2 regions of the Dictyobacter halimunensis genome follow, and region 1 is predicted to be linked to the other one. Evidence: riboswitches for the same ligand, from Rfam matches in the RefSeq annotation. Region 1 holds a riboswitch; the other holds the start of a gene.
The links. Region 1 has a riboswitch for FMN ahead of ribA (GTP cyclohydrolase II). Riboswitches for the same ligand answer to the same signal wherever they lie in the genome.

Region 1 (4,605 bases):
GTGCTTCATCACCTCTCTTTGCCCGTTTCTATGACTATAGGAGTAAACCGTTCACCAGCTGATTGTGGCTGCTTTCCCTGATTCCGCGCTTTCGATAGCCCCAAAAACCATGGCCAGGCTTTTGATGTTGTCAGAAGCTTGCGTTTCGGGCTGGGTATTATTTTGGATACACTCAAAAAACTCACGAATTAATCCTGCGTGACCGCCAACGTTGGTCGCTTCATACGCTGGTATTTCTATATCCTGGTACGCTGAAATAAAGCTACCTGTCTCTTTGACGATCTGAGCCAGTTGCTTTTTCCCTCCATCCCAGGTCAGCGTTCCCTTTTCACCTATCACGCGCCAGTCGCATTCCCAGGTCGTGGGCAATCCTTCGGCACACCAGCTGCCTCGATAGGTGTAGATAGTGCCATCAGCCATTTCAAAAATAGCAATAGCCGATGCATCTTGATCATACCAGGAACCGCTGGGATTCCATTCCTTGCAGTATACGGATACTGGATCTGCTCCAATCAGGAGCCGTGCCGCGTCAAAGGTGTGGATGGCCATGTCCAGTAGCAATACGTGCTTCATATGGTCTCGGAAGCCACCAAAGTGAGCTCCGATATAGAAGTCGCTGTTCACAGTCGTGATGTTACCTATGGTTTTCTGCTCCAGAAAATGTTTGACCCGGCGTATCTGTGGTTCATAACGTCTATTCTGAATAACTGAAAAAATTTTCCCGGCTTGTTGGGCCACTGCCAGCATTTCTTTGGCGTGCTCCATTGAGTCGGCCAGTGGCTTTTCACTTAAGACATGGCACCCATGCTTCAGTGCTGTCATAGTGACTTCATAATGTGCCTCCGGAATGGTGCAGTTGAAGACGGCATCTACCTCCGTCTGCTCAAAAACACTAACCAGGTCTTTGGCAATGATAGCGTCTGATAGTTGGAAGTCTATGGCCTTCTTTCTGGCCGCCTCTTCAAAAATATCTATTAAAGCTACAACTTCCACTTCAGGCATCTTGCCCACAGCCTCAAGCCATGCCGCGCTCATTCCCCCACATCCAACCAACGCGGTGCGTATTTTTTGTTGTTGCATGCTAACCTCTTGCTTCTTACTCCGCATCTATCAGGTACAAGAAACGCTCCTGGCTTGCGTATCATGGAGAAAATTGTGCTTACGGCAAAAAGCCAGGAATATTCGCTCGTGGGGTGCTATTTTGCGGTCCAGCCACCATCAATGACCAGCGTCGATCCGGTAATAAAAGCGGCTTCTTCAGAAGCTAAATATAATGCAGCACTGGCGATCTCTTCAGGCTTGCCCATACGCCCTATCGGCTGTCGCGCATGCAGTTTGTTGCGCTCTTCGTCTTTTGTCTCGGGAAAATTCTTGGAGAGGAAACCTTCAACGAACGGTGTATGTACTGTTCCCGGGCAGATGGCGTTGGCACGGATGTTCTGTTTCACAAAGTCCATAGCGATAGAACGCGTGATGCTGATAACAGCTCCTTTGCTGGCCCCATAAGGGAGACGGCGATCGACGGCTATCATGCCTGCTACTGAGGCGATGTTGACGATTACGCCTCCCTGCGGCTGTTGCGCGACCATGTGTTTAACACCCTCGCGCGCGCAAAGGAACGCTCCTGTCGCATTCACGTTCATGACGCGCTCCCAATCACTCAGGCTGGTCTCTAAAATGTTACCCACGTGGCTTACACCGGCGTTGTTCACTAAAATATCAAGCCGTCCGTGCTCTTGTATGACCTGGGCAAAGATAGCCTGGACCTGGGCTTCATCTGCGACATTTAGCTCTATCGCTTGCGACTTTCCTTCTTGCGCTTCAATCTCACTAACGACTGTCTTCGCTGCATCCAGGCGGATATCTGCGATAATTACATGCGCTCCCTGTCTGGCATAGAGCAAGGCGATCTCACGTCCAATTCCAGATCCAGCACCAGTGATGAGTGCTATTTTATTATCTAAGCGAAACACAAATGAATCTCCTTTATGCAATATAGGCTATGACACATTATTATAATTCATAGTTGTTGTGAACTGACCTTTTTATAGTGTAACATACCCGCTATTGCTGCTTCCAGCATACTTTCATATGTATATACGCTATAGAAACACTCTTGCCCTGAGCCATAAGTTACATTGTTCCCTGCCTTCTTCCTTTGGGTCGCTGTTTTCCATAACAACATTCATGGACACGGGCTACCAGGTACGAGTTGACAAACCCTTGTTTTTTCATTATTCTCAGAACATACACAATACATCAGCGTCTTCGGGGCAGGGTGAGAAAATGCAATGAGCATTTTCAATTCCCGATCGGCGGTAAAGCCCGCGACCTACTGTATGAGAATGTGATTCCATACATTGGTGGACCTGGGGAAGTTCCAGGGCCGACGGTATAGTCCGGATGGGAGAAGACATGAGTAACGACCCTTGTGGTTGTTCCATATAACATAGTGCCTGTCTGTTCATCGATATGATAGCTTGTCAATGCAATCGCATCCGACAGGGTATCCCTCGATTGTGCCGACGTGCTTCAGCTAAGAAGAGAAACCTACCTCTTAGTAGTAGTTGGGCGCGTCAGTCAGTATGTGGGTACGGCAACTTTGCGTACCTCTCATGGCTAACTGGCATGATTCTTTGTTCGATGTGCCTATAAACAGTTGCTATTGTTAATATCCCTTCTCCCTTTCCGTATCCATCTGTTACGCCCCCACTGATGTAAGCATATGTTCTCTTGCAAAAATCAAGTACGCAAATAGTTCGCTTTTACAATTAAGTCTGATGAATAGACATCAGTAGGACAGGGGCATTTAAATGGAAACGCAATCACACCTTTCGCCTCCAAATCTTTCGGTAGCTGATGCGATATGTGCAGTGCAAGCAGGCAAGATGTTGTTAATCTGCGATGATGAAGATCGTGAAAATGAAGCAGATCTCTGCCTGGCCGCCCAGTTCGCAACGCCACAGGCGATCAATTTTCTTATGCATTCTGCCTGTGGACTCATTTGCGTGGCCATGGCAGGTGAGCTTCTGGATACATTGCACCTGCCATTGATCGCCGGCGAGGGGAAACCTCTGCAGGGTACCGCTTTTACTATGTCTGTCGATGCATATACCTCTACAACTACTGGCATTTCTGCGCATGATCGTGCTCAAACTATCCGTACACTGGTTAATCCTATGACCCGGCCCGAAGATCTTGCCAGGCCAGGTCATGTCTTTCCGCTGCGTGCCCGTGCCGGGGGCACGCTCGAGCGCCGAGGACATACAGAGGCCGCAGTCGATTTGATGCGCATGGCAGGCCTGACTCCTGGCGCGGTTATCTGTGAAGTTCTGGATCACGCTGGCAATGCGGCACGGGGTGCTACATTGCGCGCTATGGCACATGAGTGGGGCATCGATATTATCTCTGTCGATGCCATCGCCCGTTTTCGGCGCGACCATCGTGTCAGCCTGGTTGCTCAGACTCATCTGCCTCTACCAGAGGCTCGATTTACAACGTTGGCTTATCGTGAGATAGATTCGGGTAAACAATATGTTGCGCTGCTTCTTGGCGACCTGACAGACAAGCAGGAGATACCTCCATTGGTTCGCCTCCACTCTGCCTGCGCCACTGGCGATATCTTCGGTTCCCAACGCTGCGATTGTCAGGCCCAGCTTCAGACAGCACTACATGCCATTGCGGCTGAAGGTCGGGGTATCCTTCTCTACCTTCCTCACGAGGGCCGTGGGATTGGTCTCTCAGCCAAGCTGCAGGCATATGCATTGCAAGATAAGGGCTACGATACACTTGAAGCCAATGAAAAATTGGGCTATCCCGTTGATGCACGCGATTATATTACCGCCGTTGAGATTCTACAGGACCTTCATATTACCCATGCTCGATTAATGACGAATAGCCCGAAGAAAATTCAGGCTCTTACGTCAGCAGGCATTCAAGTTGAGCGTGTTCCCCTTGAGATACAACCAACGGTCGATAATATTCGCTATCTGCATACAAAATACCAACGTCTGGGACATCTGTTTGCCAATTCACAAACTATCGATGTCTCGAGCTCATTGAAAGAGTGTGAATTGTGATGCAAAATCAATTTTATGCCCATGAACCTGCAATGTCTCTAGATGGGACCAATCTGACGCTTGGACTCGTTGTTGCTCGTTATAACTGGTCCGTGACGGGTGCGGTACTGGCTTTGTGCCAGCAGGAGCTCTCGCATTTAGGGGTTGCAGATAAAGCTGTGCATGTAGTGTACGTTCCGGGTTCTTATGAACTGCCAACCATCGCCCAGGCGATGCTAACGCACCAGGCTCACGACGCATTAATCTGTATTGGCTGTGTTATGAAAGGCGAAACACGCCACGACGTGGTAGTTGAGGATACGGTCGCCCGTGGTATTCAACGCGTCTCGCTTGATACAGGCGTTCCAATTATTCTAGGTGTGCTCTGCGTAGAAAATCAGCAACAGGCTGGACAGCGCATCGCCAGGGGCAAAGAATTCGCTCAGGCTGCGGTAGACGTTGCCTGCACGAGCCGCCTGTTACGCCACAGGCGCTAGATTCCATTATTTCATTCAGGAGGAAGATATGTTTACGGGAATCGTTGAAG
Region 2 (4,605 bases), 220 kb from region 1:
AGTCAGCGACGCCTTCCCCGACTACTACCGTACACGCAAAATATCCTCTGCCTGATCCCAAAGTGAGCGGCATGGGAAGCCTTATCTACGGTACCAACTATCCGGGCACGTGTGATCCCCAAGGAGCAAAGTGGCAGGATACAAATATCCAGGCGGTGTGCGGGCCGGACGATTTACGGCTATCAGGCCCCTCATCCAGTACCGCTGGTACGTTTCTGACCCAGTTACCCAACGGACAAACGCTGCCCGATAGCTATTATATCCAGGCACAGGTAAAGCTGAACACGCCAGGCAGCCAGTTTGGCTTCTACTATCACTATAAGTCTGATGGTGGCTACTACACCGTTATGTTCAACAGCGCCAGTTGGACCACGACCTACACCGATAAAAATGGCAACGCATCTCAACTGGCCTCGATCGGATTGCATGGTACCCAGCTGGACAGTGATACCGCCACAATCGATATCCTTGTACAGGGTAGCAGCTTCATCTACTACGTAAATGGTATTCAGCAAGGGACTGCCAGTGGCAACTTCGGTGATAGCAATACCGGTGGCGACTTCGGTCTTACCGTTGCTTCAGGTTCAGATGTCTCGTTCAAAAATGTCGCCATCTACACTGCCTGACTCATACGCAACAACAACAACGGGCCCCACCGCTAACTGGTGGGGCCCGTTGTTCCATCAGATGGAAAGCAAATTGACCTCTTATTTATTGGTGTAGATCTGCGAGAGATTATCCACGGGAGCGATCATCTTCTGCGATACCAGAAATTGCTCGGTCGCTTGCCAGGTCGCGGAATCGTTATACCCCAGTTGTCCTTTGCCCTGGTAGATCGGGATGGTGGCCTTTAATACCTCCAGCGCCTGATCGGTGTTCATACCAGGCACGTAGCTCTTACTGATATCTACCGCTTTCTGGGGATCGGCAATGGCATCTTTCAGGCCTTTGATGGTGGCATCGACAAAGGAGTGTACCGTCTGCGACTGGTTAGTGTACATATCCTGAGTGGTAATGATGCCATTGGAGACCAGTGGTGTGTAATCCGATACCGCGAAGGTACGCACATGAAAACCATTTCGCTCCAATTGCAGAGGCTCATTATTGGAGTAGCCAACGACAGCATCAACTTTGTGGGAAATCAGAGCCGAAACCTGGTTGAACCCAATCGATTGCAGATTTACATCAGATGATGTCAGTTTGCCCGCCTGCAGCAGAGCGAGCACGCCTGTGTGGGTCGCGCCAAAGGGTCCCGGTTCACCAATAGAATGGCCTTTTAGATCAGCCAGGGTGCGAATTGAGGAGTCCTTGGGAACAATAATACTAACGGGATAGCGCTGAAAGATAGTCGAGACGTCTATCGCCTGCAGGCTTTTATTTTTATCATGGGCCACCAGCAATTCATCGCCACTGGCAAAAACGAAGTTGTTCTTTCCCGCGGCCATGGTGCCGATCAGATCGGTGACAATACCATGGTTGAAGGTCACATTCAGGCCCGCATCCTTATAATACCCTTTGCTTTGGGCAACATAAAAAGGGGCAAACTGGATATCCGGATTGTATCCCAGGCCGATCGAAATATTTTTCAGTGTTTTATCTGAGCTGCCGCTGGAGTTGCTGTTCGTGCTGTTTGCGGTCCCCGCTTCTCCACAGGCGGCCAATAACACGGTGCACAGTACAGCGAGGACCATCAGTTTCCAGGTCACAGGTAAACGATGAGATGTGAATGACATCGAAGTAGTTTCTGCCTTTCAGTTCGTTTTAAGACATGAGAATAGTAAACAGGTACATGCTTGATCACCCGTTGAAACAAGACGTTTACCGATTAAGCAAACACGCACTGCATGAGCTACTAACGCGTTCTGCTATTTCTCTGTTAAGGGAACAATATGCATAGGCATATCATTCCCCGATAGCGGTCCCTGTTCTTAATAGACCCTATCTGCCAGTTTGATCAGCAGCCAGGTCGCGCTATAGTACAGGGCCGCCAGTATCGCCAGGATGATTACAGTGGCGAACATAAAGGACATGTTGTACTGGTGCAGGGCCATCTGGATCAAGGCACCCAGACCCTTGTCGGGGCTGCAGAAAAATTCCCCTACCAGCGCTCCCGTGATTGAGAGCGTCAGGCCTGTGCGCACCGATGCCAGCACGGCGGGTAACGCCAACGGGAACTCGATGTAGGACAATAATGAGAGTCCCGACGCTCCTTCTAGCCGCGCCGCATCCAACAACTCACGATCAATGGTCTGAACACCAAAGATGGTGTTGATGACCATAGGGAAGAGCACGACCAGCATACAGATGATCGTTACCGGCAACGGTCCGGTATTAAACCAGAGAAACAGAAATGGAGCGAGCACAATAGCCGGGATCGCCTGGCCAGCCGACAGGTACGGCTGCAACATGTTGGCCAGAAAACGTGATTTAGCAACCCCATAACCCAACGGCAGTGCCACTACAACACCCAATAAAAAGCCCGCCAGGCTCTCCTGCACGGTCACAAGAATATGCACCCAGTACAATCCTCCAACCAGCCCATCAATCAAACTGGCAAACACGTCCTTAGGAGGCGGAAGGATGAACGCGTTAATGCGCCCGGTAGCAGTGGTAATATACCAGGCGAACAAGAGGAGCAGACCTAAAACAAATGGAGGCAAAAAATTCCAGACAGTATTGAGTTTTTTCCAGGAGCGCGCCTGTCGGGCCGCCCCCCATTCCTGGCGTCCAGTTCAACGAATCTGGCGCGTCGGTTTTCGCGCACATCCAGTTGCGCGCTATCAGTCCTTGAAGTTGTAGCACTCATAAAAATTGATATCCCTCGGTTCTTAGCCAATACCGACATCTCTTCCCTGAAAAAACAAAAAAAGATAGATGTCAATTTAACTAACCCAGGGGGACATATGAGGGAGATGTGATTAAACCAGGCGCCAGAGTGAATATACGAAAACACCCCATCCGCCACAGCTACACAGCCGAGCGCATGACACTGGTTCACATTATAACCTTCTCCCATCCGGACTATACCGTCGGCTTCGGCCTCTCACCGAATCTGTTCGCCATTGATCAAGAAGCAATCAATGGCAAACTCGCGGGCTCGGCACAGCTTTATACGCTCTGCCATACCGCCGGTAGGGAATTTCACCCTGCCCCGAAGGTTTTATTTGTGGTTATTATGCCATATACGAGTCGAAATATGCAAGTGCTTAAGTTAGCAGGCTAACGGTTCTCGACGCGATGAAATTCTTCACCATAACTGTAGCCGTACTTCTGACCTATCTGGGCATTCAGATCGCGCAGGAATTTTTCGAGGTCGGCGAAATTCTCTCCTACCTGGCTGTCATGCGCCCGCAGAGCCGCGATCTTGAGATCGATAGTTGAGGCAGTATCAATGCTATGGTTTTGCACCGGCGTGCCAGATATGTATATTTCCGAAACTTTGTGCGGCTGCAATCCTTCCTCCAACAGTTCAGGAAAATCCCAGGGGTTCTGGGAGGCGGGATAGATGGCCGATAGCGTGGCCTCTCCGGCCGCCAGGTGATCGGGATGATAGCGGGGAATGATCAATGCAGGTGTCCAGGTACGTTCAGGTGATTGGCAGATGACACGAGATGGACGATAAATGCGCAATTGGCGTACGATCGAACGGCGTAGATCCAGGTCTGGCTGTAAACGACCATCTGGATACCCCAGAAAGATGACGTCTTTCACTCCCAGGACGCTGGCAGCGGCACGCTGCTCTGCCATGCGAGTCTGACTTATACGCAGCCTCGCTTCCAGACCGACGTCAGTCGCGCTATCGGAACCGCCACCGCTGGCATCGGTGCAGATAACATAATAAACATCCCAACCCTCGTGCGCCCACAGCGCCACACTACCCGCGCAATCAAACTCTGCGTCATCGGGATGGGCAACCACAACCATTGCTACTTTATGCTGTTCTTCTTGCATCGTGATTTCTTTCATTTCTGCTTAAATAATTGCCATGTACTTACCAGGAAAAAACAGGAAACGCCCGCAAAGGATTTCACCACAAACAGCTTCTCTTCTACCAGTGCTGATTGCAGGTTCCACTTTGCGGGCAATTGTTTCTGTCTGGGCGATCAGAGAAAAACTGTTACGTTGCAACATGTTATCATCTGACCAGCCACGCCCTGCTTACCGACTATCTATTGTACACTATGGCTAATCGTTTTTGTTGGCAAGCACCATTAACAGACCTCCCAGCATAGAGAGATTCTTGAAAAATTGCACCTGGTGATTGGCACGGCCCGCGGGAGTCTCTTCTTTCCAGAAGGGATGCCCCACAAATGTTGTGGCTGTCAATGAACCAAGCAGCGCTAGCGCGGAAAGCTTCGGCAGCACACCAACAGCCAGGGTACTACCCGCTACAACCATCACCGCTCCATTCAAAATGGTAGCCTGCCGTGGCTGCGGCACACCTGCGGCCTCCACTTTTTGTACTCGTCCACCCGGTTCAGCAAACGCTCCCGCCCCACCTACTACAAAAATCGAACCCAGCAGTAATTGCCCCAGAGTCTTAAACATATCAGATACTCACAATCCTTCACTATATCTTCATCCAACTGAACAGTCATTACTGCC

Region 2: another riboswitch for FMN. It lies ahead of AABA21_RS15050 (ABC transporter permease); the one in region 1 lies ahead of ribA (GTP cyclohydrolase II).

What each region holds. Positions count from the first base shown of each region.
Region 1 is NZ_BSRI01000002.1:12,331-16,935, forward strand. Features, by position in the region: gene AABA21_RS14120 (Gfo/Idh/MocA family protein) at 52-1,080, opposite strand; gene AABA21_RS14125 (SDR family NAD(P)-dependent oxidoreductase) at 1,197-1,973, opposite strand; FMN riboswitch at 2,261-2,419, shown strand; gene ribA (GTP cyclohydrolase II) at 2,814-4,079, shown strand; gene ribH (6,7-dimethyl-8-ribityllumazine synthase) at 4,079-4,555, shown strand; gene AABA21_RS14140 (riboflavin synthase) at 4,584-4,605, shown strand, end outside.
Region 2 is NZ_BSRI01000002.1:228,412-233,016, forward strand. Features, by position in the region: gene AABA21_RS15040 (serine/threonine-protein kinase) at 1-626, shown strand, start outside; gene AABA21_RS15045 (ABC transporter substrate-binding protein) at 708-1,733, opposite strand; gene AABA21_RS15050 (ABC transporter permease) at 1,929-2,660, opposite strand; FMN riboswitch at 3,001-3,163, opposite strand; gene AABA21_RS15055 (PIG-L deacetylase family protein) at 3,220-3,951, opposite strand; gene AABA21_RS15060 (hypothetical protein) at 3,973-4,131, opposite strand; gene AABA21_RS15065 (DoxX family protein) at 4,186-4,548, opposite strand.